3 regions of the Micromonospora sp. M42 genome follow, and region 1 is predicted to be linked to each of the others. Evidence: riboswitches for the same ligand, from Rfam matches in the RefSeq annotation. Region 1 holds a riboswitch; each other region holds the start of a gene.

The links. A riboswitch is a leader RNA that binds a small molecule or an ion and turns the genes downstream of it on or off. The one in region 1 is predicted to bind cobalamin.
Region 2: another riboswitch for cobalamin. It lies ahead of MCBG_RS11070 (CbtB domain-containing protein); the one in region 1 lies ahead of MCBG_RS01850 (acyl-CoA thioesterase).
Region 3: another riboswitch for cobalamin. It lies ahead of MCBG_RS11020 ((2Fe-2S) ferredoxin domain-containing protein); the one in region 1 lies ahead of MCBG_RS01850 (acyl-CoA thioesterase).

The regions. Positions count from the first base shown of each region.
Region 1 covers NZ_KK037233.1:499,833-509,564, reverse strand. Annotated here, with positions in the region: gene MCBG_RS01880 (ATP-binding protein) at 1-3,666, shown strand, start outside; gene MCBG_RS01875 (SCO5389 family protein) at 3,808-4,200, shown strand; gene MCBG_RS01870 (Fur family transcriptional regulator) at 4,248-4,649, opposite strand; partial or broken gene MCBG_RS01865 (copper chaperone PCu(A)C) at 4,864-5,429, shown strand; partial or broken gene MCBG_RS01860 (Dyp-type peroxidase) at 5,972-6,928, shown strand; gene MCBG_RS01855 (copper resistance CopC family protein) at 6,962-7,588, shown strand; cobalamin riboswitch at 7,826-8,027, shown strand; gene MCBG_RS01850 (acyl-CoA thioesterase) at 8,158-8,670, shown strand; gene MCBG_RS01845 (LysE family translocator) at 8,674-9,300, shown strand; gene MCBG_RS01840 (PrsW family glutamic-type intramembrane protease) at 9,336-9,732, opposite strand, start outside.
Region 2 covers NZ_KK037233.1:2,446,183-2,455,847, reverse strand. Annotated here, with positions in the region: gene MCBG_RS11105 (ABC transporter substrate-binding protein) at 1-913, shown strand, start outside; gene MCBG_RS11100 (FecCD family ABC transporter permease) at 958-1,977, shown strand; gene MCBG_RS11095 (ABC transporter ATP-binding protein) at 1,977-2,735, shown strand; gene MCBG_RS33920 (hypothetical protein) at 2,969-3,376, shown strand; partial or broken gene MCBG_RS33915 (cobyric acid synthase CobQ) at 3,334-3,528, shown strand; gene MCBG_RS11080 (cobalt-precorrin-6A reductase) at 3,660-4,388, shown strand; gene MCBG_RS11075 (CbtA family protein) at 4,411-5,193, opposite strand; gene MCBG_RS11070 (CbtB domain-containing protein) at 5,305-5,514, opposite strand; adenosylcobalamin (AdoCbl) riboswitch at 5,513-5,653, opposite strand; gene cobA (uroporphyrinogen-III C-methyltransferase) at 5,653-6,675, opposite strand; gene MCBG_RS11060 (cobyrinate a,c-diamide synthase) at 6,689-8,050, opposite strand; gene cobO (cob(I)yrinic acid a,c-diamide adenosyltransferase) at 8,044-8,658, opposite strand; gene MCBG_RS11050 (magnesium chelatase subunit D family protein) at 8,658-9,665, opposite strand, start outside.
Region 3 covers NZ_KK037233.1:2,431,981-2,441,712, forward strand. Annotated here, with positions in the region: gene MCBG_RS31160 (MarR family winged helix-turn-helix transcriptional regulator) at 1-429, opposite strand, end outside; gene MCBG_RS10995 (NAD(P)-dependent oxidoreductase) at 624-1,289, shown strand; gene MCBG_RS11000 (hypothetical protein) at 1,397-1,621, shown strand; gene MCBG_RS11005 (hypothetical protein) at 1,969-2,229, opposite strand; partial or broken gene MCBG_RS31680 (Fe-Mn family superoxide dismutase) at 2,235-2,396, opposite strand; gene cobF (precorrin-6A synthase (deacetylating)) at 2,647-3,426, opposite strand; gene cobN (cobaltochelatase subunit CobN) at 3,423-7,022, opposite strand; gene MCBG_RS11020 ((2Fe-2S) ferredoxin domain-containing protein) at 7,019-7,747, opposite strand; cobalamin riboswitch at 7,753-7,934, opposite strand; gene MCBG_RS11025 (sulfite reductase subunit beta) at 7,980-8,858, shown strand; gene MCBG_RS11030 (precorrin-8X methylmutase) at 8,855-9,520, shown strand; gene MCBG_RS11035 (precorrin-2 C(20)-methyltransferase) at 9,517-9,732, shown strand, end outside.

The DNA of each region.
Region 1 (9,732 bases):
GCCACGCCACTTGCGGTCGGCGCGGAGGTCGAGGCCGGCGCGCCGGTGCTGGTGCTGGAGGCGATGAAGATGGAGACGGTGCTGCGCGCGCCGTTCCGGGCCCGCCTCAAGGAGTCGTCGGTTCAGGTCGGCACCCAGGTGGAGGCGGGTGCGCCGCTGCTGCGTCTGGAGCCGCTCGCGGAGGAAGGCGCCGAGGCCGCCGACGGCCCGGCCGGTCCCGCTGTCGAGCTGGACCTGCCGGCGCCTGCGGCGGACGTGCCGGCGCGGTCCCGGGCCGAGCGCGGCCAGGAGGACCTGTGCGCGCTGCTGCTCGGCTACGACGTCGACCCGCACGACGAGCGCCGGGTGCTCGACGACTACCTGGACGCGCGCCGGGCGGCCACCGAGGCCGGGCACCGGCCGCTGGCCGAGGAGCTGGAACTGGTCGGCGTCTTCGCCGACCTGGCCGAGCTGAGCCGCAACCGTCCCGGCGACGACGGGCCGGCCGGGCACGTGCACAGCGCCCGCGAGTACTTCCACACCTACCTGCAGAGTCTCGACGTCGAGCGGGCCGGTTCCCCGGACTCGTTCCGGGCCCGCCTCGCCAAGGCGCTCGCCCACTACGGCGTCACCGAGCTGGACCGCTCCCCCGAGCTGGAGGCCGCGGTCTTCCGGATCTTCCTGGCCCTGCAGCGGGCCGCCGCGGACGCCACGGTGATCGCCGCGCTGCTGCGCTCGTGGCTGCGCGAGCCGCCGCCGGACGAGGCGCTGCGCGAGCCCGCCGGCCTCACCCTGGAGCGTCTCGTCGCGGCCACCCAGGTCCGCTTCCCGGTCGTCGCCGACCTGGCGCGCGGCGTGGTGTTCGCCTGGTTCGCCCAGCCGCTGCTGCGCCGCAACCGGGCCCGGGTCTACGCGCGGGTCCGCGCGCACCTGCGGCACCTCGACACGCACCCGGACGCGCCGGACCGCGCCGACCGGGTCGCCGAGATGGTACGCAGCACCGAGCCGCTGGTCCGGCTGCTCGGCCAGCGCCTGGTCCGCGACGACCTGGACAACGCGACGATGCTGGAGGTGCTGACCCGCCGCTACTACGGCAACAAGGCGCTCACCGAGGTCACCACCCGGGCCACCGGTGGCTGCACGTTCGTGGTGGCCGGGCGGGACGGTTCGAGCGTCGTGTCGGCGGCGGTGCGGTTCGACGCGCTCGGCGACGCGCTGCGCGGACTGGCCGAGGTGGCCGGCGAGCGCGACGCCGTCGACGCGGACGTCTACCTGTCCTGGGAGAACCAGCCCGAGGACTTCGACGCCACCGCCGCCGCGCTGCTCGACGTGCTGAACGCGCACCCGCTGCCGGCGGCGGTACGCCGGATCACCACCACCGTCGCCGGGCGCGGCGGCGCGGTGATGCACCACCACTTCACGTTCCGGCCCGGCGCGGACGGGATGGCCGAGGAGCGCCTGATCCGCGGCCTGCACCCGCACATCGCGCAGCGGATGCAGCTGGAGCGGCTGCGCGAGTTCGACCTGACCCGCCTGCCGTCGCTGGACGAGGAGGTCTACCTGTTCCAGGCGGTGGCCCGGCAGAACCCGTCCGACCAGCGGCTGGTCGCGTTCGCGCAGGTACGCGACCTGACCGGGCTGCGGGAGCAGGACGGCCGCCTGGTGTCGCTGCCCACCACCGAGGACACGGTGGCGGCCTGCATCGACTCGATCCGCCGGGCGCAGTCGCGGCGGCCGTCGAAGTCGCGGTTCCCGACCAACCGGATCGTCATCTACGTGTGGCCGCCCAGCGAGCTGACCCGCGAGGAGATGGAGCTGATCGCCGGCCGGGTACGCCCCACCACGGTGGGCGCGGAGCTGGAGGAGATCCTGTTCATCGCGCGCCAGCGTGACCGCCGTACCGGCGAGCTGACCAAGGTCGGCGTGCGGATCACCTTCGACGTCACCGGGCACGCCCGGCTGGACGTGGGTGAGCCGCCGAGCGAGCCGGTCGAGCCGCTGGACGAGTACCGGCTGAAGGTGCTGCGGGCGGCCAGCCGCAACACCGTCTACCCGTACGAGCTGACCGGGCTGCTGGGCGACTTCGTCGAGCACGACCTGGACGCGGACCACCAGCTGGTGCCGGTGGACCGGCCCAAGGGCCGCAACAGCGCGGCGATCGTGGCCGGCGTGGTCACCACGCCGACGCCCCGCCACCCGCAGGGCGTGACCCGGGTGGTGCTGCTCGGCGATCCGACCAAGTCGCTCGGCGCGCTGTCCGAGCCGGAGTGCCGGCGGGTGATCGCCGCGCTGGACCTGGCGCAGCGGATGGGCGTGCCGCTGGAGTGGTACGCGCTGAGCGCCGGCGCCCGGATCTCGATGACCTCCGGCACCGAGAACATGGACTGGGTGGCCGCGGCGCTGAAGCGGATCGTCGAGTTCACCCAGGACGGCGGCGAGATCAACATCGTGGTCGCGGGCATCAACGTCGGCGCCCAGCCGTACTGGAACGCCGAGGCGACGATGCTCATGCACACCAAGGGCGTGCTGGTCATGACGCCCGACTCGGCGATGGTGCTCACCGGCAAGCAGTCGCTGGACTTCTCCGGCGGCGTGTCCGCCGAGGACAACTTCGGCATCGGCGGCTACGACCGGGTGATGGGCCCGAACGGGCAGGCGCAGTACTGGGCGCCGGACCTGCCGGGCGCACGGGACGTGCTGATGGCGCACTACGACCACACGTACGTCGTGCCGGGCGAGCACGCGCCGCGCCGGGCCGTCACCATGGACCCGGTGGACCGGGACATCTGCGGCTACCCGCACGCGGTGGCCGGCAGCGACTTCGCCACGGTGGGCGAGATCTTCTCCGCCACCGCGAACCCGGACCGCAAGAAGCCGTTCGACATCCGTACCGTCATGCGGGCCCTCGCCGACCAGGACCATCCGGTGCTGGAGCGGTGGGCGGGCATGGCCGACGCGGAGACCGCTGTGGTGCAGGACGTGCACCTGGGCGGCATCCCGGTGTGCCTGCTCGGCATCGAGTCGCGGTCGGTGCCCCGGCACGGCTTCCCGCCCACCGACGGCCCGGACACCTACACCGCGGGCACGCTGTTCCCGCGCTCGTCGAAGAAGGCCGCGCGGGCGATCAACGCGGCCAGCGGCAACCGGCCGCTGGTCGTGCTGGCGAACCTGTCCGGCTTCGACGGCTCACCCGAGTCGATGCGCAAGCTGCAGCTGGAGTACGGCGCGGAGATCGGCCGGGCGATCGTCAACTTCCGCGGCCCGATCGTGTTCTGCGTGATCTCGCGCTATCACGGCGGCGCGTTCGTGGTCTTCTCCAAGGCGCTCAACCCGGACATGACGGTGCTGGCGATCGAGGGGTCGTTCGCCTCGGTGCTCGGTGGCGCGCCGGCCGCCGCCGTGGTGTTCGCCGGTGAGGTCGCCGCCCGCACCGCGGCCGATTCCCGGGTACGCGAGCTGGAGAGCCGGGTGGCGTCCGCCACCGGTACCGAGCGGGCCACGCTCAGCGCGGAGCTGGACGAGCTGCGCGGGTCGGTGCGGGCGGAGAAGCTGGGCGAGGTGGCCGCCGAGTTCGACCGGGTGCACAGCATCCAGCGGGCGGTCGAGGTCGGCTCGGTCGACGCGGTGATCCGCGCCGCCGAGCTGCGGCCCCGGGTCATCGAGGCGATCGAGGCGCACCTGCGCTGACACGTTCCGCGACGTCACACGGCGGACGGGCCTTCGGGTCCGTCCGCCGTTTCGCGTGCGCCGGTCCTTGACGGTCGTCCGGTGACGTGGTGTCCTCAGATGGTAATGGAAACCGTGTTCGTTAGAGCTGCCGGAGGACCCATGTCGCTCACCGTTCCGCCCGCCCTGCTGCACGCCGCCGAGACCGGTCCCGTCGACGAGGAGGCGTTCGTCGCCTGTGTCCGCGACTCCCTGCCGTACGCCTGGGAGACGGTCAGCCGGGTCGCCGCCGACCTGGCCGCGACCGACGCCGAGTTCGCCGACAACGTCGTGCCGCCGCCCGGCGACGCCGAGCGCGGGCAACTGCTGCGCGCGATGGCCAGCGACGCGATCCGCGCCGGGCTGGAGCGGCACTTCGGGATCACGCTGGCGTTCCAGAACTGCCACCGGGTGGCCGCGTTCCGCCCCGGCGCGGCCGGCTCCGAGGCGTACCGCCGGTTCACCTCCAGCCGCGGCCAGTTGCTGAACCAGTCACCGGCGCTGCGCAACTGCTGACCGGCGGTCCGGCGCGGGCGGGTCACCGGCCCGCCCGCGCCGGTGGCTCAGGCGGCGCAGCGGTCGCAGGTGCCGAAGATCTCCAGGGTGTGCCCGACGTCGGTGAAACCGTGCTGCGCGGCGACCTGGTCGGCCCACCGCTCCACGGCCGGGCCGGCCACCTCCACCGCACGGCCGCAGCGGCGGCAGACCAGGTGGTGGTGATGGCGGCTCTGGCTGCACCGCCGGTAGAGGTGCTCGCCGCCGGGCAGCCGAGCCGAGTCGATCTCGCCGTTGTCGACGAGCAGCTGCAACGTCCGGTAGACGGTGGTCAGACCCACCTTCGCCTGCCGCTGCACGAGCATCTGGTGCAACTGCTGCGCGCTGTGGAAGCCGTCCAGCTCCCGCAGCAGCGCCAGCACCTCGGCGCGCTGCCGGGTGTTGCGGGTCGCCCCGGTCGTCGCCGTCACCGTCCGCCTCCCTCGTCCGGGCGCCCTCTCCGGCCACGGCCGCGCCCGGCGCGCCACGTGACACCCGGAACCATTATGCCTTCCGGGCGCTCCCCGGTCCCCGGTCGCGGTGAGCCCGGCCGGCATGTGACGCGACCGACTCCCCGGGCCGGAACTATCCGCGGCGCCGCCCCGACCAACGGTACGAACACCGGATCTTCGAGGGGACGACCGCATGCCCAGCACCACCAGTCGACGCTTCCCACGCACGGCGGCCCTGATCGGCGCCGCCGTCCTGGCCGCGTCCCTCGCCGCCTGCGGCTCCGCCGACGCCACGCCCACAACCGCGCCGTCGGCGTCGGCGCCCGCCTCGGCCCCGGCGAGCGCGGCAGCGGGCGTGCTGACGATCCGCGACCCGTGGGTGAAGGCCGCCGACAAGGGCATGACCGCTGCGTTCGCCACGCTCGTCAACGACGGCGACGCCGACGTCACGATCACCGGGGTGACCACCGACGTGTCCCGGGCCGAGATCCACGAGATGGCCATGACCGACGGGAAGATGGCGATGCGGCAGAAGCAGGGCGGCGTCGTGGTCGCCGCCCGGTCCCAGGCCGCGCTGGAGCCCGGCGGCGACCATCTCATGCTGATGGACCTGACCCGCCCGGTGCGCCCCGGCGACCAGCTCGACGTCACGCTCACCTTCGCCGACGGGCGCACCCAGACGTTCACCGCGGGGCCAAGCCGTTCACCGGCGCCCAGGAGACGTACGCGCCCGGACACGGCGCGAGCCCCGCGTCATGACCGGAACCGGCGCGCCCGCGCGCCGGGTCAGCCGGCGCGGCCTGCTCACCGGCGGCGCGGCGGCCGCCGGGGGCGCGCTGGCCGGCGCGGGTGCCCTCGCCGCCCTCAGTTCCCACGGGGTACGCCCCGACGACGCCGTCCCGGTGGCCCAGGTCGGCAGCGCTGTCGAGCCGTTCCCCGGCGCGCGCCAGTCCGGTGTCACCACCGAGCCCCAGGCTCTTCCCCGTTCGTCGCGTTCACGCTGCGCCCGGACACGGTTAACTCCCGTGTATTATAAGAATAATGCAGTGAGTCGCGGGTATTGTCTTGTTTCTGACGCAGGTCTAGGCGTCTCGAGATGCAACCAGCTGAATTGAGTGAGCGTGGAAGGCTGAGTAAATGACGAGCCAACTGTGGTCGGTACGTCGACTCTTGCGCATCCCAAAATACCCAATTGAGGCTTGAAAGAGCACCAATGCGAACACGATGGTGGGCCTGATAATACCTACAATGGTCTCATTACAGGATCATAGCAAAGTCCCTAGCCTCTGGCGTGCATACCTGCCAGCGGGCGGATGCTGCGACTGCTCTCCGACGACGCCGCCCGGCTCACCCAGGGTCGCCCGGCGCTGGCCGACACCGAGCCGGAACTGGGCCTGCTGCCGGCCCGGCTGACAGTCACGTTCGGCTTCGGCCCCGGGCTCTACGCCGCCGCCGGGCTCGACGACCGCCGCCCCACGTCGGTGGCCGACCTGCCGGCGTTCCGGATCGACCGGTTGCAGCCCCGCTGGTCCGGCGGCGACCTGCTGCTGCAGATCTGCGCCGACGACCCGCTCACCGTCGCGCACGCCCAACGGGTCCTGACCAAGGACAGCCGCCCGTTCGCCACCGTCCGCTGGGTGCAGCAGGGCTTCCGCCGGGCCGCCGGTGCCGAGCCCGGACGCACCCAGCGCAACCTGTTCGGCCAGCTCGACGGCACCGCCAACCCGAGGCCCGGCGTGTCGGCGGACACCGCCGTCTGGGTGACCGACGGGCCGGACTGGCTGCGCGACTCCACCACCCTGGTGGTGCGCCGGATCAGCATGAATTTGGAGACGTGGGACCTGCTCGGCCGCGCCGACCGGGAACTCGCGGTGGGCCGGCGCCTCGACACCGGCGCGCCGCTGACCGGCGAGGCGGAGCACGACGAGCCCGACTTCGCCGCGCTCGGGCCGGACGGGCTCACCGTGATCCCGGACTTCTCGCACCTGACCCGGGCCCGCGTCACCGACGACCGGCAGAAGATCCTGCGCCGGCCCTACAACTACGACGGCGCGCCGACCGCCGAGGGACACGCGGACAGCGGGCTCGTCTTCGCCGCGTACCAGGCCGACATCGCCCGGCAGTTCCTGCCCATCCAGCGGCGGCTGGCCGAACGGGACCTGCTCAACGAGTGGACCACCCCGATCGGCTCCGCCGTGTTCGCCGTACCGCCCGGCTGCCCCGAGGGCGGCTGGATCGGCCAGCAACTGCTCGGCTGACCACGACGCTGACCACGACCAGGAAGGCGCGTCATGCGTACCCGTACCGTCTCCGCACTCCTCGCCGCGCTGTTCACCGCGGCGCTGCTGCTGGTCCCGGCCACGCCCGCGGCGGCGCACAACTCGCTGCAGGAGGCCACGCCGGCCCGCGACGCCCGGCTCACCACCGCGCCGACGCAGGTGACGCTGCGGTTCCTGCAACGGCTCAACCCGGCCTTCACCACCATCACGCTGCGCGACGCCACCGACCGTCAGGTGCCCGCGAGCGCGCCCGCCGTGGACGGCGCGACGGGCACGGTGACGATCGAGGAGCCGCTGGGCAACGGCACCTACACCGTCGCCTACCGCGTGGTCTCCCGCGACGGCCACCCGGTCCAGGGCTCGTACCGCTTCACCGTCGCCGACCCGGCCGCTCCCCCGGCGGCCGCCACGTCCTCGACCACCGACGCTCCCTCGCCGGCCGCCTCCGCAGACGTCTCGGCGGGCGCTTCGGCTTCGGCGGGCGCTGCGGCAGGCGCCGACGCCTCTCCGGCGAGCGCCGACGCTTCGGCCGACGCCGACGACGGTCTGCCGGTGGGCCTGCTGGCCGGCGCAGCGGTCGCCGCGGTGGCGGTGGCCGGCGCGGCGGCACTGCTGCTCCGCCGTCGCCGCTCGTCCTGACCCGTCACCCGCCGATGCGGACGGCCCGGGAGATCTTGGTACGAAACGGCCCCTCTAGGGGCGCTTTCCTTCCAAGATCTCCGGGCGTCCTACAAAGCGGGAGGCGAGTCCCCTTCTGTGGACCGCGTCCGCGTCGGCGGCCCGGCAACGGGTGCGCCGAAGAGCCTGCGCGTCTGCGGGACGGGCGGAACGCGGGTCGCGGCGAGGGCGGGTCGGGGCTGGGTTAGGCTGCCGGGAGCGCTGGTTCACCCGGTCGGCGACGGCCGGGTGTCGTAAGAGGGAACCCGGTGGAAGTCCGGGACTGCCCCGCAGCGGTGAGTGGGAACGACAGCCGTCAACAGCACTGGGCCACCGGCCTGGGAAGCGACGGCCGGTAGGCGACCGGCGACCCCGGTCGGGCCCGCGAGTCCGAAGACCTGCCCGCGTCGCGCGTACCACCGGTGCGCGCTGCCGTCGACCTCGCGGGTGGGTCGGGCGGGTGACACGCCGGGCGGGAGCCGTCGGCGTGCCTCGACGTGCAACTCCCCCGTCCGGTCGGCGGTCCGCTTCTGCGAGGACGGAACCGCACCGTGACCGATGCCATCACCCTCACCGGCCGACCACCGTCGGCGTCGCACCTGACCCTGTCGCAGATCATGGACCAGCACCACACCAACCTGATGGGCACGGTGCACGGCGGCCGGATCCTCAACCTGATCGACTCGGTCGCCGGGGTGGTCGCCGCCCGCCACTCCGACGGACCGGCCGTCACCGCCGCCATCGACGAGACGGCCTTCCTGCGCGCTGTCCGCGTCGGTGACGTGGTGCACGTGGACGCCCGGATCACCTGGGCCGGCCGCAGCTCGATGGAGGTGGCCGTGAAGGTCAGCGCGGACCGCTGGGACCGCGCGGTGCCGCCGGTGGACGTGGCGACCGCGCACCTGGTGATGGTGGCCGTGGACGACGAGGGCCAGCCCCGGCCGGTGCCGCCGCTGCTGCCCGGCACCGACGGTGACCGGCGGTGCTACCGGGAGGCGCAGATCCGGCGCGAACACCGGCTGGCGCTGCGCCGGGCGCTGCTCGACGGCGCCGAGGAGGGCTGAGGCGTGCTCGGACTGTCGGCGGCCACGCTCGCGGGATACCTGGCCGCGATCGTGGTGCTCATGCTCACCCCCGGGCCGGACATGATGTTCGTGCTCGCCAACGCCACCCGGTACGGCGCGCGGGCCGGGGCGGTGGCGGCGCTCGGGGTCGCGGCCGGGGAGGCGGTGCACGTCGCCGCCGTGGTGGCCGGACTCGCCACCGTGATCGCCGCGTCCCCGGTGCTGTTCACCGCGATCCGGTGGGCCGGTGCGGCGTACCTGATCGTGCTGGGCCTGCGGGCGCTGCGCGGCACGGGCCGGCCCGGCGTCGCGGCGGACGGGGCGGACGGCGGCGGCGCCGGGCGGGCGTTCCGGCGCGGGCTGCTCACGAACCTGCTCAACCCGAAGATGATCCTGTTCAGCGTGGCGTTCCTGCCGCAGTTCGTCCGGCCCGACGCGGGCCCGGTGGCGGCACAGCTGGTGCTGCTCGGCGCGCTGTTCGTCGCGGTGCAGCTCACCGTGGACCTGGCTCTCGGCGTGGGCGCCGGGCGGTTCGCCCGCCGCTGGGGCGACAGCCGCTGGTCGCGGCGGGTCGACCGGCTCTGCGCTGTCGCCTTCGTCGCGCTCGGTGTCCGGCTGGCCGCCGGCTGACGCTTGCTCGACTCCAGCTCGCCGAGATGGCGGCATCAGGAGGGCTCCGACCCCGCCACCTCGGCGAGCTGGTGAGGATCACGCTCCGGCGCCCGGGGCGGGGCGGCGGGCCGCTCGCGGTCCAGGTGCAGGCGCAGCAGCACCCAGCCCAGCGACACACCGCCGATGAACACGTACGCGGGCTGCGTGCCGAACGTGTCCCAGCAGGTGTGCAGCGTGACGGCGGCGGCGAAGGTGAGCAGGAACGCCGCCAGTCTCCGGCCGCCGGGCGCGGCGGCGAACGTGAACAACGCGGCGGCGGTCAGCCCGGTCCAGGCCAGGTGCGCGGCGGGCGCGGTGAGACCGCGAACCAGCAGCGTCCGCTCGACGGCGCCGAGGTTGCCCTCCGACCCGACGAACGCGGCGAACGCGTACCCCATGGTCTCCAGCGCG
Region 2 (9,665 bases), 1.9 Mb from region 1:
GCCTGCTGCCGCACCACCGGCGGTGTCCGCTGGACCGGTCGCGGTGACCAACTGCGGCACCCCGGTGACCATCGCGGCGCCACCGATGCGGGTCGTCACCATGAACCAGGCCGCCACGGAGATCATGCTGGCCCTGGGCCTGCAAGATCGGATGATCGGCACGGCCTACCTCGACGACGCGATCCTGCCCGCCTACGCGGACGCCTACGCGAAGATCCCGGTGCTGGCCAAGGAGTACCCGACCAAGGAGAAGCTGCTCGAGGCTGAACCCGATTTCGTGTACGCGTCGTACAACAGCGCGTTCGGTGACGAGGGGGTCGGTGACCGCGCCGACTGGCAGAAACTCGGCGTCGGCACCTACATCTCCCCTGCCGGGTGCCCGGCGCAGACCCGGCAGGCGAAGCTCGCCATCGGCGACGTGTTCACCGAGATCCGCGAGCTCGCGGTGATCTTCGGGGTGAGCGACCGCGGCGAGAAGCTGATCGCCGACCACGAGGGCCGCATCGCCACGGCCGCAGGCACCGCCCGCAACGTGAAGGTCATGTGGTGGGACGGCGGCAGCGACGCCCCGAGCGTCGGCGCCTGCTGCGGCGCCCCCAACATGATCATGTCGGCGGCCGGGGTCACCAACGCCTTCGCCGACCTCACCGGCAGCTGGGGCGACACAAGCTGGGAGACCGTCACCGACCGCAACCCCGAGGTCATCGTGCTCGTCGACGCGAGCTGGGATCCCGCCGCGCAGAAGAAGACCTTCCTCGCCGGGCACCGCACCCTCAAGGACCTGCCCGCGGTCAAACAGCAGTGGTACGTGGTGATCCCGTTCTCGTCAACCACGGCCGGTGTCCGCAACGTCCTCGGCGTCGAAGCCCTCGCCCAGGGCATCGCCGCGCTGCCGTCCGGGGCCCCGAGCTGACCGCCGTCACCACCCGGCCCGCCCCGGTGCGCACCCACCGCCCGGTGCGGGCGGTCGGCCTGGCCGCGCTCGTGCTGGCTCTGGTCGCCGGTCTGGTGCTGTCGGTGGCCGTCGCGGTCACCATCGGCCCGGCCGACCTGACTGTCGGGACGGTGTGGACGGTCGTCGCCGGCCACCTGGGACTCGCGAACTCGGACGTGCCGCTGCTGCGCGACCACATCGTCTGGGACCTACGTTTGCCCCGGGTTCTCGGCGCCGCCACGGTGGGGGCGGGCCTGGCCGCGGCCGGTGCGGTCATGCAGACCGTCACCCGCAATCCCCTGGCGGACCCGTACCTGCTCGGGGTCTCCTCAGGGGCGTCGCTGGGCGCGGTCCTGGTGGTCGTGGCCGGCATCGGTAGTGGCGTAGCCGCGCTGACCGGCGGCGCCTTCCTCGGTGCCCTTGTCGCGTTCCTGCTGGTCGTGGGCCTGGCCGGGAGGTTCGGGGCATTGTCGCCGACGCGCGTGGTGCTGACCGGGGTCGCGGTGGGACAACTGTGCGCGGCACTGACCTCTTTCGTGATCATCTGGGTGGCCGACCCGCACGCCACGCAGAGCATCACGTTCTGGCTGTCCGGGTCGATGGCCCGCGCCGACTGGACGGCCCTGGGCTGGGCGGTACCGGTGCTGGTCGTGGTGCTGGCGGTGGTCGGCTGGCACGCCCGTACCCTCAACGCCTTCGCCTTCGGTGAGGAGGCCGCCGCGAGCCTCGGCGTCGAGGTGAACCGGCTGCGGTGGCTGCTGCTGGTCGGCACCGCCCTGCTGACCGCCGTGCTGGTCGCGGTCAGCGGCGCGATCGGGTTCGTCGGGCTGATCCTCCCACACGCCGCCCGCCTGATCACCGGACCGGACCACCGGCGGCTGCTACCGGTCGCCGTGCTCGCCGGCGCCATCTTCCTGACCTGGGTCGACACCGCCGCCCGCACCGTCTTCGAACCGCGTGAGCTGCCGGTCGGGGTGCTGACGGCACTGGTCGGGGTGCCGGCGTTCTTCCTGATCCTGCGCCGCCGGGAGGTACGCGGCTGATGCTTCAGATCTCCGACGTCTCGTGGGCGGTGCCCGCCGCCCGCATCCTCGACCACGTCACCGGCACCGTCCCGGCGGGCAGCCTGGTCGGGCTGCTCGGCCCGAACGGCTCCGGCAAGACCACCCTGCTGCGGGCCGTCGCCGCCCTGGTGCGCCCGGATACCGGCAACATCACACTCGCAGGCGACGACGTGACTCGGCTGCGGCGCCTTGCCCTGGCCCGGCGCATCGCGTTGCTGGCCCAGCACGCCGAGACCGACCTCGACCTGACCGTCCGCGACGTGGTCCTGCTCGGCCGCATCCCGCACCGCCGGACCCGCTGGTCCGACACCGGCTGCGACCATGCCGCCGCGGTCGAGGCACTGGGCCGGGTCGACCTGGCCGGGTTCGCCGACCGTAAGTGGCAGACCCTGTCCGGTGGGGAACGCCAGCGCGTCCAGCTCGCCCGCGCGCTGGCCCAGGAGCCGGAACTGCTGCTGCTCGACGAACCCACCAACCACCTCGACATCGGCCACCAGCTTCAGCTGCTGCACCTGGTCCGCCGATCGCAGGTCACCGCCCTCGCCGCGCTGCACGACCTCAACCTGGCCGTCATGTTCTGCGACACCGTCGTCGTACTGCACCACGGCCGGGTCGTCGCCGCGGGACCACCCGCACGGGTGCTCACCCCGGCGCTGCTCGCCGACGTGTACGGCGTCGACGCAGACGTGCGGGTTCACGACGGGCGGACCGTCATTGAGTTCCGGCCGCCGTCATGACCCGGCACGTGCTGCCGGTGCCCGGTCGGTCACCCACCACGCTGGCCACGACACGATCCACCAGCTCGCCGAGCAGATGGCCGCGCGTCTGGGCGTATTCGTGCACAGGTGTTTCCTCGACGGCGCGAAACCGTTTGCTGCACGCGGCGCTCGACGCGGCCACCGGTTCACTGGTCGGACGTGACCCGGCGGTTCGACGCGCCCCGCGCCGGCAACCCGATTATCCTGGCACGATGACCGAGGCCGGCGCTGGGCCGGCGTTCCTCGCGGCGCAGCAGGCGGCGGGAGTCATTGCGGCCAGACACCGCGGTGACTTCGCCGGCGCCGAGGAACTGCTGGGCGCCATCGGCGACGAGACCGTGCGCACCCGGGTTTCATGCTGCTCGCCGAACTCGCCCTTGGCCCTGGTCCAGTCACAGACAGGGCAGAGCATGGACGAACTCGTCCATGAGGTCACGTTGCTGATGGCCGAAGTGGTGGGCAGCGTCGGACACCAGCCCGGGCTGGACCTCGCCCACGCCGAGCCCGGCGGTCCGGCGGATGGACAGCAGGCGATACTGGGGCGGTGGAAGGACAGGCTCGCCGAACCGGGCGGCTCATGGTGGCGGGCACGACGTCGGACGCGGGCAAGAGCCGGGTGACGACCGCGTTGTGCCGGGCCTTCGCACGGCGCGGTGTTCGGGTCGCTCCGTTCAAGGCACGGAACATGGCGAACAATTCGATGGCGTGTGCGGGTGGGGCGGAGATCGGCCATGCTCAGTGGGTGCAGGCGCTGGCGGCGGGCGCAGAGCCGGCCCGGCAGGCCCGGCTGGATCTGCTCGCCGACCTGGCGGAGAAACACCTGGAGGTCGACGCGCTGCTGAACCTAGCCGAGCGGGGCGCTCCCGCGGCGCCGGTGATCGGACCCTACGCGTGAGGATTCTCGTGCTCGGTGGGACGGGCGAGGCCCGCGCGCTGGCGGCCTCGCTCGTCGACGACGGTGCCGTGGTCGTGACCTCACTGGCGGGGCGGGTCGCGCGTCCCCGGCTGCCGGTGGGGCAGGTCCGCGTCGGTGGCTTCGGCGGGATCGCAGGACTGGCCGCGTACCTGGCGGAGACCCGGGTGCGTGCCGTGGTCGACGCGACGCACCCGTTCGCGGAGAAGATCAGCGCCAACGCGGCGGCGGCGTGCCCGGCCGCCGGGGTTCCCCTGCTCCGTTTGGAACGGCCCGGCTGGGCCGCTCGCCCCGAGGCGTCGGCCTGGTACTGGGCCGGTGACCACAGTGAAGCTGCCCGGGTGGCGGCCGGTCTGGGCGACCGGCCGTTCCTCACCGTCGGACGGCAGTCGCTGGCGCACTTCGTCGAACCGTTGCGCCGGCATGCGTGCCTGGTTCGCGTGGTGGACGAGCCCGACATCGTTCTGCCGGTGTCGTGGAAGCTGCTGCGCAGCCGCGGTCCCTACACCCTCGCGCACGAGCGGGAGGTGATGGCGGGCACGGACGTTCTAGTTACCAAGGACTCCGGCGGTGACCACACGGTCGCGAAGCTGGAGGTCGCCGCCGAGCGGGCGATGCCGGTCGTGATCGTGCGCCGCGCCGGGCCGCCGGCCGGAGTGCCGCTGGTCCGTGACGTGGACGCCGCCCTGGCGTGGGTGCGGGCGTTGCCCGCACCCTGACGCGAGGTTCAGCCGGGAAGGTTCAGAGCGTGGCCGCCAGCTCCTGGCGGCGCAGCCGCTCGGCGGCACGGTCCGCGTCGCGTCCGACCAGACCGGTCAGCACTGCACCCAGGACCGCCCAAGTCGCGGCCAGGGTCGTGATCGACGAGATGCGGAAGTACCAGAGTGTGTCGGCCGGGAAACCGCCGACCTCGTTGACCGTCGGCAGCAGAGCCCCGGCGACCACGACGACCACGAGATAGGCACCGGCACCGGCCAGCACCGCCGAGTATGCGCCCAGCTGGGGCAGCAGACGCCGGGCCAGGACCACGGCGCCGATCGCGGCGGCCAGGCTCAGTGCCCAGAACCCGAAGTACAGCGCGGTCCGCTCGTTGATCGTGTCACCGGAGCCGACCGCCGGTGGTGTGGCGGGGTACTTGAGGAACGGCACGAGGGCGGTGGCGACGAAACCGACGGCGGCGACCACCGCGGTGCTGGCCCGTGCGGACAGGGAGCCCAGACGCCCGGCGGCGAAGGCGGCAGCGAGCGCGGTCGCTCCACCGAGGACGATGCCCACCAGGATGGTGCCCAGTGCCAGGCCCCCGGTGGACTGGGTGCCACGCGAGACCTCGGCCTCCTCCTCATCGTGGCTGTGAGACTGCTCGGCGGTGGCATTGTCGTGCGGGTGCTCGGCGGCACCGGCTTCCTCCAGGGCGATGGCTGCATCGACCTGGGGTTCGGCGACGACGTAGGAGACGAGGAAGGCCGCGAAACCGGCGATGAGCCCGGCCAGCAGCCCGTGAACGAGAAAAGTGCGAGGGGTCATCAAGGGTCCGTTCGAGAGCCGGCCGCGGGCATCACGAAACGCCCGCAGCGCCGGTGACGAGGAAAGACGAAAACTCCGGCCGGGCCGGGCGAACTGCCGCGTGGCGTGGTGTCAGTGGCAGGGGAAGCCCAGCACGTGCCGTGCGTCGTGCGTCAGCTCGTGGATGAAGGTGCCCTCGAAGACGGAGAAAGCTCCCTGCTCGGCGCCCACGAAATACAGGACGACGGCGGTGACCAGCGCGAAGAACAGCGCCCAGGGGGCGAGCGCGCGAACGGGGATGGTGGGAAGAACGGCCGGAATGGCCGTGGTCGCCTGAGGCATGACACTCCTTGGGATGCTGCGTCCCGTCGATGGGTGGTCGACCTGGCTGGAGGGTCTGGCTTCGCCGCGAGCGGCGTCACAGTAGCGCGACTGCGCCGGATTCACACCGGCTTCCTTCAGCAGGGTGGCACGACCATATCAGGTATCGGAGCAACGCGACGCTGTCGCGACTGCCTGCACGGCGGCCGGTCCGAGGGCGACGACGTGGCCGATCACCGTTACGGCGGGCGCGCCGATGCCGGCCTCGGCGGTGTCGGCGACGACGTCGGCGAGGGTACTGCGCAGCACCCGCTGGCCGGCCGAGGCGGCGTCCGCGACGACGGCGCAGGGTGTGTTCCGGTCGAGACCAGCGGCGACGAGCGCGTCGGCGATGGCCGCGAGGTTGCGCATGCCCATCAGCACCACGAGGGTGGTGCCGGTGCGGGCGAGGGCGGCGTAGTCGATCGACGAGTCGGGATGGCCGGGCGGTACGTGGCCGGAGATGACGGTGAAGCCTTGCACGAGTCCGCGGTGGGTGACCGGGATGCCGGCCAGCTCCGGGGCCGCGATGCTGGAGGTCACGCCGGGTATCACGGTGGTGGGGACGCCGGCTTCGGCGCACGCGGTGACTTCCTCGAAGCCGCGGCCGAAGACGTACGAGTCGCCGCCCTTGAACCGCACAACGTGCCGTCCGGCGCGGGCGTGCTCGACGAGCAGCGCGTTGATCTGTTCCTGGCTCGTGCTCCGCCCGTACGGGATCTTGGTGACGTCGATGATCTCGGCGTCCGGGCGCGCCCACTTCAGGGCCTCCCACGGGGCGAGCCGGTCGGTGAGGATCACGTCGGCCTGCTTGACGGCCGCGCGTCCGGCGACGGTGACCAGCCCCGGATCGCCCGGGCCGGCGCCGACCAGCGTGACGTGTCCGGCCGTTCGGACCGCTGCCGCCGACCCGGCCTCCGAGGGTGCGACGGTACGCAGCACGACGTCGAACCGGCTCTCGTCGACCGGGGTGGTGACCCAGGTCAGGCGCCCGCGGAGGGCGAGGTCCTCCAGCGCGGCGCACACGGCCGGCGCGGCGACGGTGACCAGGGCCCGCTTGTGCAGCAGCGCACTGACCGTGACGGCGGCGGGTGCGCTCCCGTCGAGGACGAGCACGCTACGGCCGGTAAGGTTCAGCTGCATGTGACGGTGATTCCTAACGTGCTGAGGAGACAGCCGTCCGGTGTACGGCCTCGGTGAACGACTGGGCCAGATGCGGGTGCCCAGCCCAATGCACGTGCAGATAGGACGCGCTGAGGCTGGGGGAGGCGAATCCGGCATTGCGGCCCTCGATGCGCCAGGCGGGGTGCTCGCCGTGACCGGGTGTGACGGTGGTGCGGTGGAATTCGTGGCCGGTGGCAGCGGTTCCCCGCTCGCCGAGCAGCTGGTCCGAGCCGAGTCCGGCACGGTGGTACGCGAGGGTGAGGCGCGGCGTCATGACTGCTTCGGCGTCGAGCGCCCCGACCATGGGATGGCCGTCGACGGAGCGGCACAGATACAGCAGGCCGGCGCACTCGGCGACGGTGGGGACGCCGTCGAGGACGGCCTGGCGCAGTTCGTGGCGCAGCGTCGTGTTGGCGCTCAGCGTGGACGCGTGTACCTCGGGGAACCCCCCACCGAGGTACAACCCGCGTGTCCCGGCGGGAAGCCGCTGGTCGCGGGCCGGGTCGAACGGAACGACGGTGCAGCCCGCCGCCTGCAGCAGCTCGGTCGTCTCGGCGTACCGGAAGGTGAAGGCACGCCCGGCCGCGACCGCAACCACCGGTGATCCGGCGCCCAGCCGCCGGACGTGCGCGGCGGGATCCCATGGCTGGGCGTCCAGATCGGGTGCGGTGCGTGCCACCTGCAGCACCGCATCGAGGTCCACGTGGCGGGCGATCTGCTCGGCCAGCACGTCCAGGGCGGCGGCGGCCTCCTCACGTTCGGCTGCCGGCACGAGCCCGAGGTGGCGCGACGGGGCGCTGACACCCTGGTCGCGGTGCAGGATCCCGAGCACCGGTACGCCGGTGGATTCCACCGCCCGGGCCGCCTCGGCGGCGTGGCGGGCGGACCCGGCTTTGTTGAGCACGACACCCGCGACGGTGACGCCGGCCTCGAACGTGCCCATTCCGTGCACGACGGCCCCTACGCTGCGCGAGGTGTGCGAGACGTCCACGACCAGCAGGATCGGGGTGGCGGTCAGGGCCGCGAGGTGCGCGGTAGAGGCGAAACCGTCGCCGCCGATGCGGCCGTCGAACAGGCCCATGACCCCTTCGACGATGGCGATGTCCGCGTCGCGTGCGCCGTGCAGCAGCAGCGGGATCACGAGTGAGGGGTCGGTCAGGTGCGGGTCGAGGTTGCGGCCGGGGCGTCCGGTGGCCAGCGCGTGGTAGCCGGGGTCGATGTAGTCGGGCCCCACCTTGTGCCCCGACACGGTGTGCCCGCGCGCGGCCAGCGCGGCCATGAGCCCGGTCGCGACCGTGGTCTTGCCGTGGCCGGAGGCCGGCGCCGCGACGATCAGCCGCGGAAGGCTCACCATTCGATGCCTCGTTGGCCCTTCTGGCCGACGTCCATCGGGTGCTTGACGTGCTGCATCTCGGTCACCAGATCGGCTGCCTCGATCAGCCGGTGGTCGGCCCGGCGCCCGGTGACGATCACGTGCTGACGGCCGGGACGGTGGACCAGTGTCTCCACGACGTCGCCGACGTCGACCCAGCCCCACTGCATCGGATAGGTGAACTCGTCCAGGATGTAGAGCTGGTGCCGTTCCGCCTGGATACGGCGCTTCACCTCCGCCCAGCCCTCGGCGGCGTCCGCGGCGTGGTCCGCCTCGGTGCCGCTCTTACGGCTCCAGGACCATCCGGAGCCCATTTTGTGCCACTCGACTGGCCCGCCTTCGCCGGTCTGCTCGTGCAGCAGCCCGAGCCTCTCCAGGACGGTCTGCTCCCCGATGCGCCACTTGGCCGACTTCACGAACTGGAACACCCCGATGTCCCAGCCCTGGTTCCAAGCGCGCATCGCCATACCGAAGGCGGCGGTCGACTTGCCCTTGCCGTTTCCGGTGTGGACCATCAGCAGCGGCCGGTTGCGCCGCTGGCGGGTGGTGCTGCCGTCGTCCGGGACGGTGAGCGGCTTACCCTGCGGCATCAGGCCACCCCCGCCCGCGGAGCGGTCGCCGTGCGAACGACCCCGGTGAGCCCGTCGGCGGTCACTTCACCGAGCGGCACGTGCTCGGCCCTCAGATGAGTGGCAAGCCGGGCGGCGAGGCCGAGCCGGAATCGTCCGGTCTCGCAGTCCACGACGACGACCTGGACACCGCTGGTGGCGAGCGCGGCGGCGGCGCGGTGGGCACGACCCAGCGGGTCCGGGCCGGAGGTGGCGCGGCCGTCGGTCACCACGACGAGCAGGGGCCGGCGGGACGGGTCGCGCAGCGCCTCCCGGCGCAGCACCTCCCCACTGCGTTCCAGGCCCTCCGCGAGCGGGGTCCGGCCACCGGCCGGTAGGTCGGCCAGGCGGCGGGAGGCGACGTCGACCGAGCCGGTCGGTGGCAGGACGACCTCGGCGGTGTGCCGGCGGAACGTCACCAGTGCGACCTTGTCCCGGCGGCGGTAGGCGTCCAGCAGCAGCGACAGCACAGCGGTCTTGACCTGCTCCATGCGGCGGCGGGCCGCCATCGAACCGGACGCGTCCACGCACAGCAGCACGAGGTTCGACTCGCGCCCGACGGTCTCGGCCCGGCGCAGGTCGCCGGGCACGAGCGCGAGGCCGCGACCGCCGGTCAAGCCACCCCGGGAATGCTGATGCGGCGCCGCCGCGGTGATGGTGCCCGGCAGGTGCAGCCGGCCGTCGCCGGACGTGCGCCGCCGCTGCCCGGCGACACGGCCCTGCGGTGTTCGTGCCCGGGACCGCCGGCCGGCCTGACCGTCGCCGGTTCCTTTCACGACCAGCAAGCGGGCACGTGCGGGCTCGCCCGCGGATGCCATCGATGTGGCGGCCTGCCGTTCGGGCTCCGGTACGGGCGGGCTCTCGCCGGGAGAGCCGGGCACGTCCCCGGCCGATCCGTCGTGCCCGGTGTCGTCGGGCAGACCGCCGCCGGGACCGTCGGGTCCGGGGTCGGGGTCGTTGTGGCCGAGTAGGTCGTCCAGGCGGTCCTG
Region 3 (9,732 bases), 1.9 Mb from region 1:
GAATCTGGTCAGCAGACGGGCGAACTGGTGCTTCTCCTCGGTCGTGAAGCCTGCCGTCGCCGCACGCAGACGGGCGTGCCGGAACGTCCGGGCCCGCTCGTGCAGGGCGACGCCGTCGGGGGTGAGGCGCACCAGACTCTGCCGAGCGTCGACCCGACCCGCCAACCGCACCACCACGCCGCAGGTCTCGGCGCGACCGACCAGGCGACTGGCAGTCGAAGGTGCAACCTCCAACGCGGTGGCGATCTGACCGACGGATGCCTCTCCGGCCGGCTCCGCTGCGATCGCCGTGACCACCAGCAGAGTGGACAGGTCGACGGATCGATTGTCGTGCTCGAGGGCCGCCGGTGTCCGGAAGAAACGGCGCAGCCGGAGCAGCGCCTCGTCGACCGCTACGAGATCCGGGTCTTCAGCCGGACGAGAGGACATGTGTGTGCGATACACACGTTGGACCGAGGAGGTGCGCGATGGATCGGATTCTCGTGACCGGTGCTACCGGCACTGTGGGATCGGTGGTGGTGCGGCACCTTCGGGCGGCCGACGTCGCGGCTGCCGCGGCGTCGGCGCATCCGCCCGCCGTTCGCGCACCGTGAGCGCCACCACTGGACAACCAGGAGCCCGTCATGAACATCGCCCTCATCGGCGGCACCGGACGCACCAACCGGCTGGTGCTGGACGTCCTCACCGATCGCGGCCACCGGGTCACAGTTCTGGTTCGGGATCCTGGCAGGCTCGGCCGCGCCGCCGACGACGCCGACGCGCGGGTGATTCGCGGGGACGTGCGCGACGTCGAGGCACTCCGGCGGCTCGTCGACGGCTGCGACGTGGTCATCTCCGCGCTCGGGCCGACCGACAAGGAGGCCGATCTGCACACCGACGCCGCGAGAGCACTGGTTGACGTCATGCGGGACGCCGGCGTGAACCGCTTCGTCGGCATCAGTGGCGCCGGTGTCGACGTGCCGGGTGACCGCAAGTCCCGCCGCGACAAGGTCATCAGCTGGTTGATCAACAAGCTCGGCGGCCCACTCGTCGCGGACAAGCCCGCCGAGCTCGCCGTATGGCGGGCCAGCGCCCTGGACTGGACCCTCGTCCGGCTGCCCCGCCTCACGGACGGCCCGGCGACGGGCCGAGTCGAGCACCATGCGAGCGAATCGACGAGCCAGACCAGCACCCGACCGTTCGACTACATCCATCGATGGTCACGATGGCGACGACGACACCAGTACCGCGCCAGAACAGCCCACTACCAGCGAAGACTCCAACTTCACCAGGTGCGGCTGGAGCACTAGGCCAGGTGGCCTTGCTGGCGGGTCCTGTGGGCCAGAGGGTGCGCCGGCGATCCTCTACCGTTCGATCGAGCGGGCCGTCAAGGTTTCAGCCCGCTCAGGGCGTTCGCGTGCAGGACCCTCAGACGAGAGGCATTGCGGACCGGAACGTCCCGGAGTGGGCCGACGCCGCGTACGAGCTGGCCGCGCTGCTCGACGTCGATGACCTGCTCGTCTTCATCCCAGGGACGATCGCCGTCGTGTGTGCCGTTCTCCTCACCGGCGACCGGGCACTAGACAGGGTTATCCGCATCGCGGCGCGTTCTGATGGCAGCAGTGGAACCGACGACGGCTAATCCTCAAGTCTGATTGGGCGCACGGCGTCGAACATCAATCATCCTGGAATACTGTCACCTGTTGCCGCCGCGGGCGGGGCATGTTCTGCCGCGACAACTCGTAGGCCCGGTTTACAGGCACAGCCACACAGACGCGATCTTCGCTGACACACACTTAACGAAGATTACGTCGAGGTATCCCAACACTCTCTGAGCCAGGTTCGCTGGGCCTGAGCCGCCCCGGGTTATGTGGAGACGGCTCTACAAGATCCGGGGCGGTTCATCCGCCGCATCGGGCCTGCCCGAGCTCGGCGGTGACGCTGCGGTTGCCCGCTGGGTTCCGCCTCCGGGCGGAACCCAGCGGACCGTCATGCCGGTTGGGACTGGACGGTGTTGGCCAAGAGTAAGGACAGCTCCCGGACCAGGTCGTCCATCGACTGGCGGCTCTGCGCCTTGACCAGGCCCAGAGCGAGATCGGCCAGGAGGTAGAAGCCGAGGGTGCGGGACTGCTCGGAGCCGAACGCCGACATCAGTTCCTCCGCGCCCGCGAGGTCACCGCGATGCTTGGCCGCGATGACCCCGGCGGCGCGTTGGACGATCTCGGCCGCCTCGGGGGTGTACCCGGTCATCCCGATCAGATCTTCGGGGTGGCGGCGCGGGCGGCGTCGAAGCGGGAGATGACGTCGGTCCAGTTGACCAGGTTCCACAGCCGGTCCACGTAGTCCGGGCGGACGTTGCGGTACTGCAGGTAGTAGGCGTGCTCCCAGGCGTCGAACACCAGGATCGGGGTTGAGCCCTGCCCGACGTTGGCTGGCGCAACCAATTAGACGCGCCCGTACTGAAACGGTCGCCGACATCCGATCATCAACGGATCACTACGCGATCTACTTACTCCGCGTGGAGCACGGCCGCTACAACGGCGATTGTAGTGAAGGAAGGCTCGGCGCAAGGCGTTAGAGCGGCACGCACAGTAACGGGTTGCGGCCAACGATCGCAGGAGTGCGTTCACGGCTGGGTGATCATCGGTGGGTCAAAGGATGTGATTCTCAGGATCGCCGCTCGAGGCTGCCGGCCCGGCGCAACAAATACGTGTCCATGACCCAGCCGCGGCTCTGTTTCGCCGCCGTCCGCCGGGACCAGATTCGGTCGGCGACCTCGTCAAGGTTGCCGGCCACCAGTTGCTCGTCGGACGAGCCGAGGTTCGCGCCCCACCAGATCCGCCAGGCCGACAGTTCGGGGAGCTGGCGACAGGTCAATGCCCCGTCGAGCAGGACGACGAGGTTGTCGTGTGTCGCCGCGTCGTGGAGCAGGCGGCGGCCGGTCGTGATGGTGATCGGGCCGCCGATTGTGTTGAGGACGAGCCGGTGGTGTGCCGCCAGCAGTTGGATGCTGCTGAGGCCGGGTACGACGTCCACGGTGATGTCGACCCGTGCGCGTTCGGCGATGCGGTCGGCCACACGGATCGCCGAGTCGTACAGGGCCGGATCGCCCCAGACGAGCACTGCGGCGTCTCCCGGGTTGTCCAGCAATGCCTGCTCGAACGCCTCGGCCCGTGCCTCGTGCCAGTCGCGTACCGCGCCGGTGTAGTCGGCCGGGCCGGCACGGTCGCGTTCCGGGTCGGGTACGTGCACGAGCCGCCAGGCGCCGGTGACGTGCCGGGCGCAGATCGCCTCGCGCATCGCGATGAGGTCGGCCGTGCCCGGGTGCTGTCCGGTCTTGTCGGCGACGAGGAAGTAGTCGGCCTCGTTGAGTGCCCGGACGGCCTGGGCCGTGACCAGTTCGGGGTCGCCCGGGCCGAGGCCGACCAGGGTGAGGCGCCGTGTCACGCCTGATCCTCCAGGTCTCCCTCGACCTCGAGGTACACGCGGGCCATCTCCGCCATGACCTCGGCGTCCGGTTCGGCCCACAGTCCACGGTCGGCGGCCTCGTTCAGCCGTTCCACGATGCCGCGCAGTGCCCAGGGGTTCGCGCGGCGCATGAACTGCTGGTTCGTCTCGTCGAGGACGTATTCGCGGGCCAGTGACTCGTACATCCAGTCGTGGACGACACCGGCGGTGGCGTCGAAGCCGTAGAGGTAGTCCACGGTGGCGGCGAGCTCGAACGCTCCCTTGTAGCCGTGGCGCTGCATCGCCGCGATCCAGCGCGGGTTGACCACCCGCGAGCGGAAGACGCGGTTGGTCTCTTCCTGCAGGCTGCGGGTGCGTACGGCGTCGGGCGTGGTGGAGTCACCGACGTACGCCCTGGGTTCGGCGCCGGTCAGCGCGCGGACCGTGGCGATCATGCCGCCGTGGTATTGGAAGTAGTCGTCGGAGTCGGCGATGTCGTGCTCGCGGGAGTCGATGTTCTTCGCGGCGACGGCGATGCGCCGGTAGTTGGTTCGCATGTCGTCGGTTGCCGCGATGCCGTCGAGGCCGCGGCCGTAGGCGAAGCCGCCCCAGGCGGTGTAGACGGCGGCCAGGTCGGCGTCGTCGCGCCAGGTGCCGGACTCGACGACCTGGAGGATGCCGGCGCCGTACGATCCGGGCTTCGAACCGAAGATCCGCGTGGTGGCCCGCCGCTGGTCGCCGTGCTCGGCGAGGTCGTGGCGGGTGTGTGCCCGCACGTAGTTGCGCTCATCGGGTTCGTCGAGCCCGGCGACGAGCTGCACGGCGTCGTCGAGGAGTTCGATGACGTGCGGGAAGGCGTCGCGGAAGAATCCCGAGATGCGCACGGTAACGTCGATGCGGGGCCGGCCGAGTTCGTCGAGGCCGATCACCTCCAGGCCGTTGACCCGGCGTGAGGCCGTGTCCCAGATGGGGCGTACGCCCAGCAGCGCCAGCACCTCGGCGATGTCATCGCCGGAGGTGCGCATCGCGGAGGTGCCCCACACGGAGAGGCCGACCGATCGGGGATGCTCGCCGGTTTCGGCGAAATGCCGGGCGACGAGGGACTCGGCCATCGCCTGTCCCGTTTCCCAGGCCAGACGGGACGGAACGGCCCGCGGGTCGACGGTGTAGAAGTTACGGCCGGTCGGCAGGACGTTGACCAGTCCGCGCAGCGGGGAGCCGGAGGGCCCGGCCGGGACGAAACCGCCGTCGAGCGCGTGCAGGACGTTGGTCAGTTCGTCGGTGGTGGCGGCCAGTCGCGGCACGACCTGCTCGGCGGCGAAGCGCAGGACGTCGCGTACCACCGGGTCGTCGTGCAGCGCGTCGATCGCGTCAGCCTGCCAGCTGGCCTTCTCCATCGCCTCGATCAGGGCACGGGCCTGCGCTTCCACGGCGTCGACGTCGGCCGCCGGGGCGTCCTCGGCAAGACCCAGCGCGGCGCGCAGGCCGGGCAGTGCCCGGTTCTGTCCGCCCCAGACCTGTGTCGCGCGGAGCACGGCGAGCACCAGGTTGACGCGTGCCTGTCCGGTCGGCGCCTGGCCGAGCACGTGCAATCCGTCGCGGATCTGTACGTCCTTGATCTCGCACAGCCAGCCGTCGACGTGCAGCAGGAAGTCGTCGAACTCCTCGTCGCCGGGCCGTTCGTCCAGGCCGAGGTCGCGATGCATTTGTGCGGACTGCATCAGCGTCCAGATCTGCTGGCGGACCGCGGGCAGCTTTGCCGGGTCCATCGCGGCGATGTTGGCGTGCTCGTCGAGCAGTTGCTCCAGCTTGGCGATGTCGCCGTAGCTTTCGGCGCGTGCCATCGGCGGCACCAGGTGGTCGACGATGGTGGCGTGCGCGCGGCGCTTGGCTTGGGCACCCTCGCCAGGATCGTTGACCAGGAACGGATAGATCAACGGCATGCTGCCGATTGCCGCGTCCGTGGCGCAGGCGGCTGAGAGCGCGGCGTTCTTCCCCGGCAGCCACTCCATCGAGCCGTGTTTGCCGAGGTGCACCACCGCGTCGGCGCCGAAGCCGTGTTCGAGCCAGCGGTACGCGGCCAGGTAGTGGTGCGACGGAGGCATGGCCGGGTCGTGGTAGATCGCGACCGGGTTCTCGCCGAAGCCACGCGGGGGCTGGATGAGGATGACGACGTTACCGGCGCGCAGGGTGGCCAGCACGATGTCGCCGTCGTCGTCGACGAAAAGCGAGCCGGGAGCCTCGCCCCAGGTCTCGGCCATGGCGTCGCGCAGCGCGGCGGGCAATCCGGCAGTCCAGCGCCGGTAGTCGTCCCGGCTGATACGCACGTGCGACTCGCTGAGCTGAGCCTGCGTGAGCCACTCCTCGTCCTGCCCACCGGCGGCGATCAAAGCGTGGATGAGCGCGTTGCCGGCCGTCGTGTCGGCATCCTCTCCCTCGACCGGGAGCAGCGGGTCGAGCCCGGGAATTGCGCCGGGTGCGCCGAGGTCGTAGCCGGCATCTCGCATCGCGCGCAGCAATCGGATCGCCGACACGGGCGTATCGAGGCCGACGGCGTTGCCGATGCGGCTGTGCTTGGTCGGGTAGGCCGACAGGACGAGGGCCACCTTGCGCTCGGCGGGCGGGACATACCGCAGTCGGGCGTGGTTGACGGCGATGCCCGCGACGCGGGTGCATCGCTCAGGGTCGGTCACGTAGCGGGGCAGGCCGTCGGCGTCGACCTCCTTGAATGAGAACGGGACGGTGATGAGGCGGCCGTCGAACTCGGGGATGGCGATCTGGGTCGCGGAGTCGAGCGGGGTGACGCCTTCGTCGGACGCCTCCCACTCGGCTCTGCCGGACGTGAGCGCCAGAGCCTGCAGCACGGGGATGTCGAGGGCGCGCAGCCGTTCGACGTCCCAGGACTCGTCGTCGCCGCCGGCGCTCGCGGTGGCGGGCCGGGCGCCGCCGGCGGCCAGGACCGTGACGACGATCGCGTCCAGGGTGGCGAGTTCGGCGTACAACTCCTCGGGCGCCGCCCGCAGTGACGAGACGTAGATCGGTACGCCGGCGGCCACGCCGGTGGTGTCGATGGCATCGGCGAGTTCGTGGGCGAACGCGTTGTTGCCGCTCACCTCGTGGGCCCGGTAGTACAGGACTCCGACGCGGGGCCGGGCGTCCGGGGCCGGCTGCCGGCTGACTCCCCACTCGGGCAGCACGGCCGGCGGTTCGAAGCCTTCGCCGGTCAGCAGCACGGTGTCGGACAGGAAGGCGTGCAGTTGGCGCAGGTTCTCCGCGCCGCCCTCGGCGAGGTAGCGGTGCGCCTCGGCGCAGACGCCGATCGGGACGGTCGACAGCCCCATCAACGCGGCGTTCGGCGTCCGTTCCCCACCGAGCACGACCAGGGGACGGCCGGTGCCGCGGATCAGCGCGGCGAGGTCGCGTACGTCCTCGGGCGAGCCGAGCACCCGCAGAACGACCACTTCGGCCTCGGTGGTCAGGGTGTCGCGGCGCTCGCCGGTGAGCCGGGCAGGGTTGGCCCAGGACCAGTCCGCGTTGCTGGCCCGCGCCGAGAGCAGGTCGGTGTCCGAGGTGGACAGCAGGGCGATACGTGTCATGTTTCTCCTTCGGTGACACGGGAGCCGAGGCGCAGGTCGCCGACCGGACGGCCGGCGCGTAGGTGCTCGCCGACGAGGCGTGCCGCGTCGCCGGGTCGCACCGGCCCGTACCAGGTGCCGTCGGGGTGCACGACGGCGACTGGTCCGTGGTTGCACGGGAACAGGCAGCCGGTCTGGGCCATGAGGACGTCGGCGTCGGTGAGCTGCTGCTCGACGAGCGCGCCCACGATCGCGCGATAGGTCTCGTCCGCGCCGCGGGCACTGCAGCGCGGGCCGCGGCACAGCAGTAGATGATGGCGGTACGGCGGCAGGGTGTCCCAGGCCGGTGAGGTGAGTGGCGCCTCGTGCCCGGTGATCGCGCGCTCGCCGAACCGGATGACCGGCGGGTCGATCTGCTGACGGTGCCAGTGGCCGGCCACGCGTCCCACCCACGAACGGGCGAAAGTCAGGTCGTCGGTGCTCACCGGTTCCAGGCGAACCTCCCGGGTGCCCTCGGCGTGCAGCAGGTCGAGCACATGGGTCAGCGTCGGCTCGCCGGCTTGCAGGAAGGCCAGTCGGGCGCCGGCTGCCTCGGCCTGCCCGCGTAGCACCGGCGACGCGGCGTCCGTCAGTGCGGTCGCGACGTGAACGAGGACGCTCACGGGGTCAGGAGCCGGTGATCCGGTGCGATCGGGACACGGGGTCTTCTTTCGTCCGGGGCCTGTGCGCGAGGCCTGGATGGGCACGTGTCGCAGACGGATCTGCGGCCAGCAGGTCTTCGGACTCGGGATCAACCGGACGGGGCGCCTTCCCAGACCGTGGGTCCAGTGGCGTCGTGCCCCGCCCGTCACCCTCACCGCTGCGCGTCAGTCCCGGATTCGCACCGGGTTCCCTGGCTCATGGCTGAGTTTGACTGGCATCACGACGGTAGCACCGACAGCCGGTGTCGCCGGGGACGGGCTCTGGCACCATGTCGCCGTGACCGAGAGGACCCGCCGCGACCTGTGTCCCGGCCTGCTGCGCCCATGGATCGCCGACGACGGCGCGCTCGTGCGGGTGCGCGTCCCCGGCGGGATCGTGCCGACTGCGGCGCTGTGCGCACTCGTGGAGGTGGCCCGTGCGCACGGCGACGGCGCGGTCCACCTGACCAGCCGCGCCAACCTGCAGGTGCGCGGTCTCGAGCACGACGATGGGCGGCTGCCCGAGACCGTCGTCGCCGACGTCATCGCGACCGGGCTCGTACCGTCCACGTCGCACGAGCTGGTCCGCAACATCCTCGCCTCACCGCTGACCGGACGCAGTGGCGGCCGGGCCGATCTACACCCGGTCGTCGCCGGACTCGACGCACGGCTGCGCGCCGAGCCCCGGCTCACCGCGCTGACCGGACGGTTCCTGTTCGTGCTTGACGACGGCCGCGGTGATCTGGTCAGCCGTGACTTGGACCTGGGGTTGGTGGCGCTCGACTCGGACACCGCGCAGCTACGCGCCGGAACCTCGGCGTGGGGGCCAGTCATCCGGCTGGACGAGGCCGCCGCGGCGCTGACCGGGCTCGCCGTACGCTTCGCCGGGCTCGCGGGTGACCGGCCTGACTCACCCTGGCACGTCGACGAGCTGCCCGGCGCCGGCGCCGCGCTGCTGGGCACCGTACTCGACCGTGCCGAGCGGACCCGGGTGAGCACACCTCCACCCGCGCTGGGCAGGATCGTTCAGGATGACGGCCGCGTCACCGCGCACCTCGCGGCTTCCGGCGGCCGAGTGGACGCTCCCCTGCTGGAGGAGATCCGCGCGCTCGGCGCCGGCGAGATCGTCGTCACCCCGTACCGCACCCTGCTCGTCCCCGATCTGGAGAACGCATGAGTCTCACCACACCGGCACGCCGCTACGACTACGTCACCGACGGCGCGGCGATCTACGACGCCTCGTTCGCCACCATCCGTGCCGAGGCCGATCTTTCGGGTGTGCCGGCCGACGCCGAGAAGGTCGCGGTGCGGATGATCCACGCATGCGGCCAGACCGACCTCACCCGCAACCTGGTGATCCACCCCGGCCTGGTGGCCGCCGCCCGCGGGGCGCTGGAGGCGGGGGCGCCGATCCTGACCGACGCGCACATGGTCGCCGCCGGCGTTACCCGCGCCCGCCTGCCCCGTGACAACGAGGTCCGCTGCTTTCTGCACGAACCCGAGGTCCCGGCGCTTGCCCACCGGTGGGCAACGACCCGGTCGGCGGCGGCGGTGTCGCTGTGGACCGACCACCTCGCCGGCGCGGTCGTCGCCTTCGGCAACGCCCCCACGGCCCTGTTCCACCTGCTGGAGATGCTGCGCGACGGCGCGCCACGACCAGCTGCGATCATCGGTACGCCGGTGGGATTCATCGGCGCCGCCGAGTCCAAGCAGGCGCTCATCGACCTCGCCACCGACGCCCCCGGCCTCGACGTGCCCTATCTCGTGGTGACCGGGCGCCGGGGCGGCTCGGCGATGGCCGCCTCCGCGCTCAACGCCCTCGCCCGGGAGGCGGAGTGACCGGGCGGCTGTCCGGCGTCGGGGTCGGCCCGGGTGATCCCGAACTGATCACGCTCAAAGCCGCCCGGCTGATCGGCGCGGCCCAGGTCATCGCCTACCACCAGGGTGTCGGCAAACAGTCCAACGCGCGCCGCATCGCTGCCGGGCTGTTCCCGGACGACGTGATCGAGGAGGCGCTGGTCTATCCGGTGACGACCCAGAGCACCGAGCAC